Regions from separate parts of the Candidatus Chlorohelix sp. genome, predicted to be linked through region 3. Evidence: riboswitches for the same ligand, from Rfam matches in the RefSeq annotation. Region 3 holds a riboswitch; each other region holds the start of a gene.
What was found. A riboswitch is a leader RNA that binds a small molecule or an ion and turns the genes downstream of it on or off. The one in region 3 is predicted to bind S-adenosylmethionine.

Region 1 (3,122 bases), on a different contig from region 3:
TTACCGCTCGAAGTAGTAGTGGCGGTAGCATCACCGCAAGCTGCCAGCAATGCGGCAAGCAGTAACCCAATCAATGCTAAAGCATAGCGGCGGGGGGTTTTGGTACTAAAACTTTTCTTGAACATAAAAATAAATGTCTCCTCTTAAGCTAGGGCTAACCGACCCTGTATGGTCTCTTTAACAGCCAACAAATTATCTTCTGGAGCGTTCACCGGGAAGCCACAACCGGGAGTCAACAACAATCCTCTACCCTCTAACTGATTAACCGCATCAGTTACTTCAGCAGCAACATCCGCCGGAGTTCCATTGGGTAAAGTTTCGCGGTTGTTAAGTCCACCAGCTAACGTCTTATTGGTAAAACGGCGAGCTTCTTTCAAAGAAGGACCACCCCCACGATCATGCCAGTTCAGCGCATGGTAGGAATAATTCACAATCTCTTCAAAAGCAATAGTCTCGCCATGCGCGTGCAAGAAGAAAAACCCGGTTGATGGGAAGAGCTTTTCCAACACAGGGCGGTCAAAAAGGTCGCCCAGATTAGGTTGACCATCACCCGCTGTTAAAATGCGTCCCGGTTCTTGGATAGCATAAAAGAGACCATCCGCCCCATTTTTCAAAGTAGCCTCGCCAAATTTAAGAACCGTTTCAGCAATCGCGGAAAGTCCAGCTTTTACCGCTTCCGGGTCAGCTTTTAGATGCTCAGCTAAGCCTTCTTCCCCTGCCAACTTGAGACCAATCATTGAAGGTGAAAAAACGGTGGAAAGAATCGGGGCATCGCCGTCTAATTCCTTCGCCAATTTCCGCAACACGATAAGTTGCTCTCCCAAAGTACCCTGTGTGGGGTCAAGCAATTCAAGCCGCCGCCAATCTTGAGGCGTTTTGATAACATAATCGGTAATCAGTAAATTACCAGCGGTAGGGTGATAACCGTTAGGGCGAAAGCCCCAATCCTCAGTGGTAAAGGAACTGCGGAACATTACCTTTACAAAATCTTGCTCGAATTTACGATGAAATTCGGCTGTTGCCTTGACCAGTTCATCGGGATTCTTGTCAATAACCGGGAAGTGCTTCCAGAAAGCATAGGGTACGCGATCAGGTTGCCCGCCGGACAGGGCAGTTTCTACTCGTTTCCATTTTTCAGACTTAGCCATAACTCCTCCTGAGAGTCTTTTCTAATGAATTAGTTGCTAATCATTTTTCTGGCAATACTAAACTAGACCCCACCTAGGCGCAAAGACCTACAGGGCTTTGTTTTACAGCACTAATAGAATAGCACCTAGAGCATGCGCTTCAATTCAATTGATAAGTAAAACTTAATAGCGTGTGGTATTAAAAAACCCACTTATCAAGTTTAGATAAGGGGTTCGGAAATTCCATTATTCTCTCTGCGTTCACACGCTTTTTGAACAGGACTCCCTTATCTTGCGACCACCTGCAGAACAGATAGCGCCGGAATTGGCACCTTACGCTTACATTGCGCGGGTTGCCGGGCTTCACAGGGCCTCATACCCTCCACCTCTCTGGATAAGAGCAATTTTCAGTTTTTGTAACCCGTTTCAGATTACATAATAAAGATAATCTAGTCTATAAACATTGTCAAGTTAAATTTTGGTAAAAATTCCGACGGTAAGTTGTTGGGATTTGCCGTGCTACCCGAGAAGTTGTGTGGCGAAACTACATTGACCGGATTTGATTGCCCAACAGTTACCAGAATAGGGGAGCATTAACGCAAGGTATCAGGGGTTTCAAGATAATCGCGGATAGTTTTGAGAAAAGCGGCAGCGTTGGGACCATCGCTAAGCCTATGGTCAAAGGTTAAACTCAATGTCAGACCCCAACCAATATGACGATTATCTTCCCACTCTTCAAGAATCTGGTAAGTACCAGCTGGATAAAATGTTGTACTAGATAAACTGTATATACAGCCAATACCTAATACAGCCGATTGCGGAAGATTTAGTATAGGGGTAAAACTGTCAATAGCATAATCTCCCAAATCGCAAATAGTAAAAGTTCCACCAAGCGTATCTTTTAATGTCAGATTTCCTTGACATGCTCTAGTTTTCAAATTCTCAGCCATATCTGATAAATCAGTCAGAGATTGCAAACCAGCCTGTTTTATTACCGGCAAAGCTAAACCATCTTCGGCTGAATACATCAGGCTTATATTATGATCAAGATAATAAATTACTTCGCTATTTTCGAGGCTCGCGTTAAATATTGGAAACTTATGTAAAGCTAGAGCAGTGGCACGAATAACCAGAGCCAACAAAGATGTTTTTCGATTGACCCCTGATATATTTAAATTATAGAGCCACGCCAGAGTAAAATTTACCGACAAGCGCGTGGTAATGGTAGCGGGAGCAGTGAGTTGCCCTGCTCTTGAGACTCTATTCCTGATAAGACGGCGTAAACTGGATTGAGCCTGCCTCCGTGAAGGAACTTCATTATCGAGGTTTTGCCGAGTTAATATTTGCAAATAGCGGCGGACGGCTGCCTCATTAAGGCGATTTCCCGGCGCAAGAGAATGCGCTATCTCGGATAAATCTAACCCCAATTCACGCGCTAGTTTCCTCGCAGCCGGAGAAGATACCACATATAGAGCAGGTAGTATAGAAAGCGTTCGGGGTTTAGTAGCTTCAAGCGGCAAAGAACCTTCGGCATTGGGTTTTTCCAAGTTTTCGACAGGTTCAATTATGGCAAGGGTCATACCCGGCGTTACAATAGTTCCTTCTGCCGCAATAATAGATTCGAGAATCCCGGTCAACTCGGCGCGAATTTCGATACTGACCTTTTCAACCATAACCTCAGCCAGCAGTTGGTGTTTTTCAACTTTGCGCCCCGGACGCACAAACCAGTTTATTATAACCGCTTCGGTTTCAGGTTTTATTCCATTTTTGCCATCTAGCGTGACCAGTTTACCCATTTTTATATCGTTACAGTGGTAATGCTTGAATTTTAATTAATCTTACCATAAGTATTGCAATTATCCAAATGCAAGCTACAATAATGCTAACATATTGTTAGCCAGCAAGAGAAAAGATGAATAACACTTTCGATAATAAAAGCAATGCGCTTGCCAAATTGTTGCGCCAACTGCGGTTCAGGCAAAACCGCTCTCAGGA
Region 2 (3,122 bases), on a different contig from region 3:
ACAACGCGCCGCCATCGAAAGCAATCACCTGCCAGCCAATATCATAGATGTAAGGAACTTTCAACTGCTGGCACTCATGCACATGCTCTATCATTGCGCGGGGGTCATCCGGCGAAACTATGCAGATTTCGATGTCTTGCGGATTAGCATCCTCAATCCGTACTTCGCTGGCGTGTTCCATCGCGCCCGGATAAAACCCGGTTATCTGACTACCGGATTTGTCGGTCGTAATAAAGCACGAGGCGGTTACCTTATCTTGTATAACTTTTACGAGGCTGGTATCCACCCCTACTTCTTCAAGCGCTGCCCGATAAGCCTGAAAATCGTGTCCCACTGTGCCAAGAATGCTCGAACGCTCACCAAGTAAAGCCAGCGTATAGGAAATATTGGGGGCGCAGCCACCGTGCATTTTTTTCAACGATGAAACCAGGAAAGAGACATTAAGAATATGAATTTTCTCAGGTAAAATATGGTCTTTAAAGAAACCCGGAAAATCCATAATGTGGTCATAGGCGATAGAGCCTGTTACGATTATTGACATTACTCCTCCTGCTGCATAACTTCAAGCATTGGTAAATACCATCACGTTACTCCCCAAAACTAACCCCAGTATTAGAGAGCCGAACACCTGAGCATTTTTAGATTCGTTATAATTCAGAGCAACTCAGACACAGAATCATGCTAATAGTTTATTTTGCCAGTCTTTAGCCTAATTTCAAGTGTTTAAACTACAAAAGTCTGGACTCAATACTACGCATAATCAACAAACTTGTGCAACCCGCGCTTATTTTTCAAACAACGCCGGGATGCTTTGCTCATACGGTGGACGCGCAATACCCTTTTCGGTAATAATCCCGTGAATATATCGCGCTGGAGTCACATCGAAACCAAAGTGAGCAGCGTGAACCCCTTCCGGCGCAATCCGCTTCCCGCCGATGAAAACAACCTCATCCGCGCTCCGCTCCTCGATTGGGATTTCCTCACCGGATTTGATTTTCAGGTCAATAGTGGTTAGCGGCGCGGCTATATAGAAGGGAATATTATTTTCCTTTGCCAGCACTGCCACCATGTAAGTGCCGATTTTGTTGGCAGTATCGCCGTTTGCCGCTATGCGGTCAGCCCCAGTCACAATGAATTGAACCTTACCACGTTGCATCAGATGTCCCGACATATTGTCAGTTATCAGGGTATGAGGAATACCAAGTTGCTGCATTTCCCAAGCAGTAAGACGCGCCCCTTGCAGGTAAGGGCGAGTTTCATCCACCCAAACGTGAATCTTCTTACCAGCTTCATGCGCGGCGGTAATCACACCTACAGCAGTGCCATAACCAGCAGTAGCCAAGCCACCCGCGTTGCAATGGGTTAGAACATTATCGCCATCTTTGATAAGCTCTCCGCCAAACGCGCCGATTGCCTTGCAAAAAGCTAGGTCATCCGCTTGTATTTGCTTTGCCAATCTCAGGATTTCCCACGGAATGCTGACTACTTGAATATAAGCATCGTGCAGACGGTGTGCGAGCGCCAAGCATTGGTCAATCGCCCATTTGAGGTTAACAGCGGTGGGGCGGGTTTCATTAAGCCATACGCCCGCTTCGTCTAACTTTTTGATAAATTCGTCACGGGGGAGGTCACGGTATTCCAAAGCCGCCAAAGCCATAGCGTAAGCGGCAGTTACTCCGATGGCAGGAGCGCCTCGCACAATCATGGTGCGAATCGCTTCTCCGGCTTCATGGAAGTTACGGCACTCGACATTCTCAAAATGATGCGGCAACCTGATTTGGTCAATTAACAATAGCGTGAGGTCGGCATCTCGCCATTCTATTGTTTTAACTTTCAGTGTAGGCGTTGAAGTTGCATTCTCGTTCAATTGAACACCCCTTTGGCAAAACAAAAAAATCCTCGGTTTAGCAGTTGCTCGCATCAATCCGAGAATAGACGTAACTTACCAAAGTTAGCGCCTCTCATCTTTCAGGCAATAATTGCCTGCCGGAATTGGCACCACTCCCGAAATTCGGGCGGTTGCCGGGCTTCATAGGGCCAGTCCCTCCACCTCTCTTGATGAGAGCAATATTCAGTTGTTATGAATGCTTTATTCGCATCTAAACAAAATATAACATGGCAAAAAGTACATTGCAAATGACTTGTACTACAAAACAAAAAGTATTATGATACTGCCAAATATCATGATGTTATAATCTGATTATTTTTGCACCTTTTAAAAATAATACCAACGGGAGCTTGGGCTTTCCAGGCTGAGAGGAAGATTGAAAGTATCTTCGACCGTTTGAACCTGATCCGGGTAATACCGGCGAAGGGAAATTCTACGTAATTACGATTTATCTAGCTATTTCGTATCTAATTAAGTGGAATAAACGGGCGAGCCGCAGGATTTTTCTCCAGTATTCCTGTGGCTTTTTTGATTCTAACCTATCGAAATATATGGAAACAATACCAAAACTACAAATCAATAATCTAAACAAATCCTATGGCGCGTTGCCCACGCTGACTAACATCAGCCTTGTGGCAAATCGGGGCGAGTTTGTTTCGCTAGTTGGTCCTAGCGGTTGCGGAAAAAGCACCCTCTTTAATATTTTGGCGGGGCTTGAAACTGCCGATTCGGGCGAATTTCGCTACGACAATCAGCCCTTCCAGCCACAACCGGGCAAAATGGCGTATATGCTCCAGCGCGATGCCCTTTTACCGTGGCGTTCCGCTTTGGATAATGCCGCGCTTGGACTAGAGCTTGCCGGAACTCCCCGCAAAATTGCCCGCGAACATGCCCTTGCTTACTTTGAAATTTTCGGCTTGAAGGGCTTTGAAAAGAGCTTCCCGTGGCAAATGTCCGGCGGGATGCGCCAACGGCTTGCCCTCTTGCGAACCTTTCTGTCCGAACGCGAGGTTATGCTGCTGGATGAGCCGTTCGGAGCGTTAGACGCGCTCACCAGAGCAGGGCTTCAGGAATGGTTGGCAGAGATGCAAGCAAAGCTACGCCGTACCATCCTGTTCATCACCCACGATATTGAGGAAGCCTTGCTACTCAGCGAACGAATCTACCTATTCACCCATCTACCCACCACCATTCGCGTGGTGCAAGAAGTCCTGATTCCAAAACCGCGTTCGGT
Region 3 (3,122 bases):
ATCGTGTTTTCCATAATTTTACTCCATTGAAATACTCAAAGGTTTCGATTTGAAAATGCGCTAACGTTAAAAGACAGTTTTTATAATCCGAAAAAAATAGTTACAAATACCACAAGCTAGTTTATAGAATAAAGGTAAATTTTAAGGTAAAAACTAATGGTAAATTGTAAATATTCAGCCTAATAATACCTTGGAAAGGAGGGGATTGCCAGAAAAAGTGATAATTTGGCATTAAGTTTTGATTGCTGATATAGTACAATCGGGCTATGACCTTTTTTTAATATTCCTGATAGAGTAAAATTTACCTAAGAGTCAAGTGTAGCTTGTCTCAAATTCCGTGCAATATTCTCCCAGGAACGGCAAGACAGCCTTTCCCTTCAGCATAGTCCAAATTTCCTAGATTTAGCTGTATGCTTTAACAAGAGGGAGCTATATTAACATGATAAAATTACCGGGTTTGATAAAAAACAGGGTAACTGTTAACAAGAAAGCCAGATTGCGGCACCCGTTACAAGGGCAAGGTCTGGTGGAATATGCTTTGGTCTTGATGCTAATAGTAATCGTGATAATCGTTATACTGGTTTTTCTAGGACCTCAGATTGGAAATATGTTCAGTTCTGTAACCAAAAGCCTTTCATAATGGCTTTGAAGCAGGGCGGGTATTGCACCCGTCCTCTTTAATTATTGGCTGAAATCATTATAATGCTGCTATATGGTAAAAATAGTGGAATATATGAGTAATCACTACATCCTTACCCTTTCCTGCCATGATGTAGCGGGCATTGTTGCCGCCGTTGCCGGATTCTTGACCGAAAACGATGGGTTTATCATCGAGTCAGCCCAATTTGGAGACCCCTCCACCGGACGTTTCTTTATGCGCTCCGAATTCGTATTGGGCGAATACTCATGCGGCTATAAGGCGTTGAAACAGAAATTCGGGGTGGGGGTAGCGCACCACTTTGGTATGGAATGGCAGATTGCCGATACCTCTATCAAGCCGCGTGTGGTGATATTGGTTTCTAAATACCGTCACTGCCTGAACGACTTGCTGCATCGCTATTCCACAGGCGCTCTACCAATCGAAATCCCGTGTGTTATCTCAAATCACGAAGATTTGCGGGAGCTTTGCACGTGGTACAAAATCCCCTTTATTTATGTGCCAGTTGTGAAGGGAGATAAGCAAACGCAAGAAGCCAAAGTGTGGGAGCATTTGGAGCAAGCTCAGGCAGAAGTGGTGGTACTGGCGCGATATATGCAAGTGCTTTCGCCGATGCTAGTATCCAACATGGCGGGACGCTGCATCAATATCCACCATTCGTTTCTGCCAAGCTTTAAGGGCGCACGCCCGTATCATCAGGCGTATGCCCGTGGCGTGAAGCTCATAGGCGCAACCGCACATTATGTCACCAACGCTTTGGATGAAGGTCCGATTATCGAGCAGGAAGTCGTCCGCGTGGATCACAGCAACAGCCCCGAAGCGTTGGTGGCATTGGGCAGGGATAGCGAATGCCTCGTTCTCGCCCGTGCGCTAAAATACCACATCGAACACCGCGTGCTGGTTAATGGGAATAAGACGGTGGTATTCCGGTAGGTTCTCATCAAGGCTAGGGCAACTTTTAGGGCGGTTTGACCCTGATTAACGAGTATGTTAGTATGGTTTTGATAGGGAAAATAGCAAATATCTTGCACTATCAAGAAGAGGGGAGTGAACTGGCACGCCGAACCTCTAGCAACCTGTCGCTATCGGCAAGGTGCTAAGTCCAGCCCGGTAGGGAAAGATAGAAGCCCGTGTAATAGCGCGGGAACTTGTAAACCTTCCGGTATATACGGAGGGTTTTTTGCGATTAGGAGGATAACGGATTGAGCAACCAGATTTTTAATCCATTCGGCAGCCCGGAAAAGTATCAGGCTTCCCGCTTTATGCAGGAACTGGAAAAGCGTGTGTTGGTTTACGATGGCGCGATGGGTACACAATTGATGGAACGCAACTTAACCACCGATGATTACGGCGGAGAACAGTATCACGGTTGCAATGAATATCTGGTCTTAACTCGCCCTGATGTTATCGAAGAAATCCATTCCGCTTATTTCTCGGCAGGCGCGGATGTAGTAGAATCCAATAGTTTCACCGGTAGCCGCATAAAACTAGACGAATATAAACTTGGTCATCTGACCTACGAAATCAATTTTCACGCCGCTCAAATTGCACGCCGCGTTGCGGACCGCTTCACCGCTGCCGACCCCTCACGCCCGCGCTTTGTCGCCGGAAGTATCGGACCTACCGGTTTTTTGCCTTCCTCAGAAGACCCTACACTAGGCGGCGTTACTTTCGACCAACTTAAAGAGACTTACGCCGAGCAGAGCAAAGCCCTAATCGAAGGAGGCGCGGATGTGTTGCTGATTGAAACCTCACAGGATATTCTGGAGGTTAAAGCGGCGATTTTCGGGATTCGTGAAGCCATTCTACAAACCGGAAAATGGGCGCCGATTCAAGCACAGGTTTCGGTGCTGGACGGTAACGGGCGAATGTTGTTAGGTACGGATATTGCCGCCGTCATGGTTACGCTGGAGAGTTTACGCGCCGATATTATCGGGCTTAATTGCGCCGTTGGTCCCGACCTGATGCGCGAACCGCTGCGCTACCTGAGCGAACACAGCAAAATTAAGCTCAGTTGCTTGCCCAACGCCGGATTGCCGATTAATGAAAGAGGGCGCACCGTTTACCCGCTTCAGGCTGTACCGATGGCGGAAATCCTGAAGGAATTTGTAGAAGAATTGGGTATTAATATCGTTGGTACTTGCTGCGGTTCTACCCCTGACTATACCGCCGAACTGGCAAAACAGGTGTGGGGACATGAAAAGCCAGCGCGTAAGGTTCAAGCCGAACCGCTGGTTTCGAGCGGTATTCGCGCCACCTCCTTGTTACAAAACCCGCCTCCGATGCTAGTTGGCGAACGGGTGAACAGCACCGGTAGCAAGAAGGTACGGCAACTGCTATTGGCTGATGATTACGATGGGTTGATGACCATCGCCCGCGAACAGGTGGAGGGTGGCGCACATACGCTGGACGTGCAGGTAGCTTTGACCGAGCGCACCGATGAGGCAGAACAGATGCGCCGTAC
Region 4 (3,122 bases), on a different contig from region 3:
CACGCAGACAACTTTTTGATGAACTAAAAAATTATACTGCTGAATTAACTAAAATATACGAAAGTATAGAACAAGAAAGTCGCGCCAATATAACAGTAATGCTCTGGATTTTTGGGCTTGTATTGATAGGAAGCATAGCATCAGTATTATTATTGACAGTTAGCATACCGCGTCTATTGTCACGTCCTTTGAGTGCATTAAATGCTAAGCTGAAGCTTACTGCCGAGGGCGATTTAACCCCTAAATTCCTAGTAGAAGGCTCTCAAGAAATAGTGGGGTTAAGCGAAAGCCTTAATAAGGCGTTGGCGCGTTTGAGAATGGTTATTGCTCGGATTCAATTGCAAGCTAATACCGTTTCTACAACCAGTCATTATCTTGAAGAAGCCAGTGCCAGACAGGCGAGTAGCCTTTCAGAGCAAGCGGTGGCTGTTTCTCAAGTTTCAGCAACCATTAATGAATTAAGCGGTACAAGCCAGCAAATTGCAGAGAGCGCCAGCAAGGTAGCCCAAAGCGCGAATGAGTCGTTAAATAGCGCAGAGATTGGCTATAACACTATGAATGCTCTTTCACAAAAGATGGCAGATATTACGCAGCGTGTGAACCTGATTGCAGAACGTATAATTGCTTTAAACTCCGTTTCACAGCGAATCCGCGAAGCCACCAGCCTGATTAGCACCCTCTCTGATGATACCCATCTGCTCGCTCTAAATGCAGCTATTGAAAGCGCTGGAGCGGGGGAAGAAGGAGAACGGTTTGCGGTAGTAGCTTCTCAGGTGCGAAAGTTATCGCAACGCTCGCGGCAAGCGGCAGTGGAAATCCAACAACTAGTTGGTCAAATTCAGCAAGCTACTACTGCCAGCGTAATGGCAACCGAAGATGGCATTAAAGTGGTGGCGTTGGGTCGTCAAATGGTTGAAGAAGCGTTAAGCGTTAATAAGGAAATTATTGAAGTGGCAAAACACACGAGTCAGCTTTCCTACGCCATTTCACTGGCTACCGATCAGCAGCGGGTTGCCAACACACAGGTTGCCGGTACTATGCAGGAAATGTCGCATATGATATCCAATATTAGCGAGGGCAGTAAGAGTTATCTTTCAAGCGCGAACGCTCTAACTGAAATTGCACTACAATTGAACACGCTTGTAGGCACATTTAAACTACGTGATGACACAGCTATAAAAAAATCTGGCGCTACTCGCACCTTCAAAATGAAATGGGTAAAAGCCAAAAATAATCTGCCTGAGTCGAAAAATGACTCATCCTCGCGACAAAACAGACAAGATACTGCCGGGCGTAAATAATTCAGCAGTTAGAGTCTATGGAGTGAAAAAGAAAGAATAGCGTGTGCAAGGAGCGATACCGCGAGGACGAGCAATTTAGCGCATTGTTTTCTGCGGAGCTATATCAGCGCTGCGTGTTATTCCAGTGTGGGGTGTGCCTATCTTGGAAGAGGTGAATTTTAATTTTGCCAAACATCTGAGGCTGCTTAACAATAGCAAAAATCTATTATAGCGTGCTACCTCTGCATTACTATGCACTTCCCACTATGTGACCTGCATTGCAACAGAGTTTCAGTCCCCTTCAACGGGGCAATTGGAATGTATATTAATATACTTTATTAAGATTATCAAGTATGATTTTGTTATTTCAAGGACTAGCAGATTTATATACAAAAGCGGGGGGAATTTTTGGCTGTTACTAATAATGGTTGGGAGTAGGAACAGTGGGAATTTCACCTGCTACTAGTATCAAGCCGGTAGTAGTGGCAGTTTCACAGGCTACGCGGGCATTCGGGTCCTGCTCCAATATGGCATCCGAAATTTGGTCGCAAAGCTTATCGGGGTGACCTTCAGTAACGCTTTCGCTTGTTAGAAAAAGCTTGGGTGAGGTGAGAAAGGTGTTAGACATTTTTTCTCCTTCTTTGCAAAATTGAAATTTTTAACTTTGAGCATAGTATTACTCTAGACTAGAGTTAATACGTTTTTATGCTAAAAGCTGTTTAGAAAATAAGCACCAGGCAAATAAAAACCCCGCTTATCTAAGGATAAGGGGGTCAGCACATTCATTTCTGCAAACGGATTAAATTCATGTCCGGGCAGATACCTCTCTTATCTTTCGATAACCTGACATTCAGATTATGTTGTAATTGGCACCATACGCGCATATTGTTTAGAAGCGTTGGTTGCCGAATTTCGAAGAACCTTATTCCTTCAACTTCTCTTGATAAGAGTTACACTATGTCTATATTCTATGATGATAATGAGGCACTTTTTTTGCCTAATATAGGCATAAGTTATTTTATCATATTTGTCAAGTATAAATATAAGCGTAGCAAGGCTGGGACGAATGATTGATTTGATAATCTAAATAAACTAAGTTATATTTACAGAAATATCAAGGCGAGGCTTTTAATTCAGCTCCACTAATCACAGCAGAGAATCGAGGCTTTATGACAATTGTTACCCTTACCACAGATTTTGGAGAGCAAGACGGCTATATCGGTATGATGAAAGGGGTGATTAACACTATAAACCCCGCCTCCTTGCTGGTAGATATTTCGCATCAAATAGAACCTCAAAATGTTTTGCAGGGTGCCTTTGTATTATATAATGCCCATTATCACTTCCCACCAAACTCAATACATGTGGCGGTAGTCGATCCCGGTGTAAGTACGGACCGCCGAACCATCTGTCTGAAAGTACCGGATGTGGGGGTATTTATAGGTCCAGATAATGGGCTTTTCTCCTACATCATTGATACTTACCCGAACATAAGTGTACGTGAGCCGCTCAATCAGTCTTTTCACCGTCAATTTGTAAGTAATACCTTTTTTGGGCGAGATATTTATGCACCAGTAGCGGCACACCTGTCTAAGGGAGAACCTTTTGAAAAAGTTGGACCCTTACTTGAAGTGGGGGATGTAGTATCATTTGAGGATCTCTGGCCCCAGTGGGAACAGGTCGGTAAGAAAAAGGTATTGCAGGGTCGTGTATTGCATATTGATCATTTTGGAAATATTATCAGCAACATCCATCGTCGCCAATTTGATCAGCTTACCGAAAGTGAAAAACGCAAGCTAAGGGTTTATGTGGAATATTACTCACCAATAACAAGTCGAAAAG

Region 1: another riboswitch for S-adenosylmethionine. It lies ahead of WCK19_RS09665 (uroporphyrinogen decarboxylase family protein); the one in region 3 lies ahead of metH (methionine synthase).
Region 2: another riboswitch for S-adenosylmethionine. It lies ahead of mtnA (S-methyl-5-thioribose-1-phosphate isomerase); the one in region 3 lies ahead of metH (methionine synthase).
Region 4: another riboswitch for S-adenosylmethionine. It lies ahead of WCK19_RS04210 (S-adenosylmethionine synthetase N-terminal domain-containing protein); the one in region 3 lies ahead of metH (methionine synthase).

The regions. Positions count from the first base shown of each region.
Region 1 is NZ_JBAXHI010000017.1:28,778-31,899, forward strand. Features, by position in the region: gene WCK19_RS09660 (ABC transporter substrate-binding protein) at 1-125, opposite strand, end outside; gene WCK19_RS09665 (uroporphyrinogen decarboxylase family protein) at 144-1,148, opposite strand; SAM riboswitch class I at 1,412-1,528, opposite strand; gene WCK19_RS09670 (dihydrolipoamide acetyltransferase family protein) at 1,721-2,923, opposite strand; gene WCK19_RS09675 (helix-turn-helix domain-containing protein) at 3,040-3,122, shown strand, end outside.
Region 2 is NZ_JBAXHI010000020.1:55,562-58,683, reverse strand. Features, by position in the region: gene WCK19_RS10810 (carbohydrate kinase family protein) at 1-541, opposite strand, end outside; gene mtnA (S-methyl-5-thioribose-1-phosphate isomerase) at 785-1,867, opposite strand; SAM riboswitch class I at 1,959-2,065, opposite strand; TPP riboswitch at 2,221-2,336, shown strand; gene WCK19_RS10800 (ABC transporter ATP-binding protein) at 2,440-3,122, shown strand, end outside.
Region 3 is NZ_JBAXHI010000025.1:33,261-36,382, reverse strand. Features, by position in the region: gene WCK19_RS12155 (alpha/beta fold hydrolase) at 1-14, opposite strand, end outside; gene WCK19_RS12150 (hypothetical protein) at 440-640, shown strand; gene purU (formyltetrahydrofolate deformylase) at 734-1,591, shown strand; SAM riboswitch class I at 1,686-1,785, shown strand; gene metH (methionine synthase) at 1,861-3,122, shown strand, end outside.
Region 4 is NZ_JBAXHI010000005.1:139,027-142,148, reverse strand. Features, by position in the region: gene WCK19_RS04215 (methyl-accepting chemotaxis protein) at 1-1,301, shown strand, start outside; partial or broken gene WCK19_RS04210 (S-adenosylmethionine synthetase N-terminal domain-containing protein) at 1,723-1,908, opposite strand; SAM riboswitch class I at 2,106-2,230, opposite strand; gene WCK19_RS04205 (SAM-dependent chlorinase/fluorinase) at 2,450-3,122, shown strand, end outside.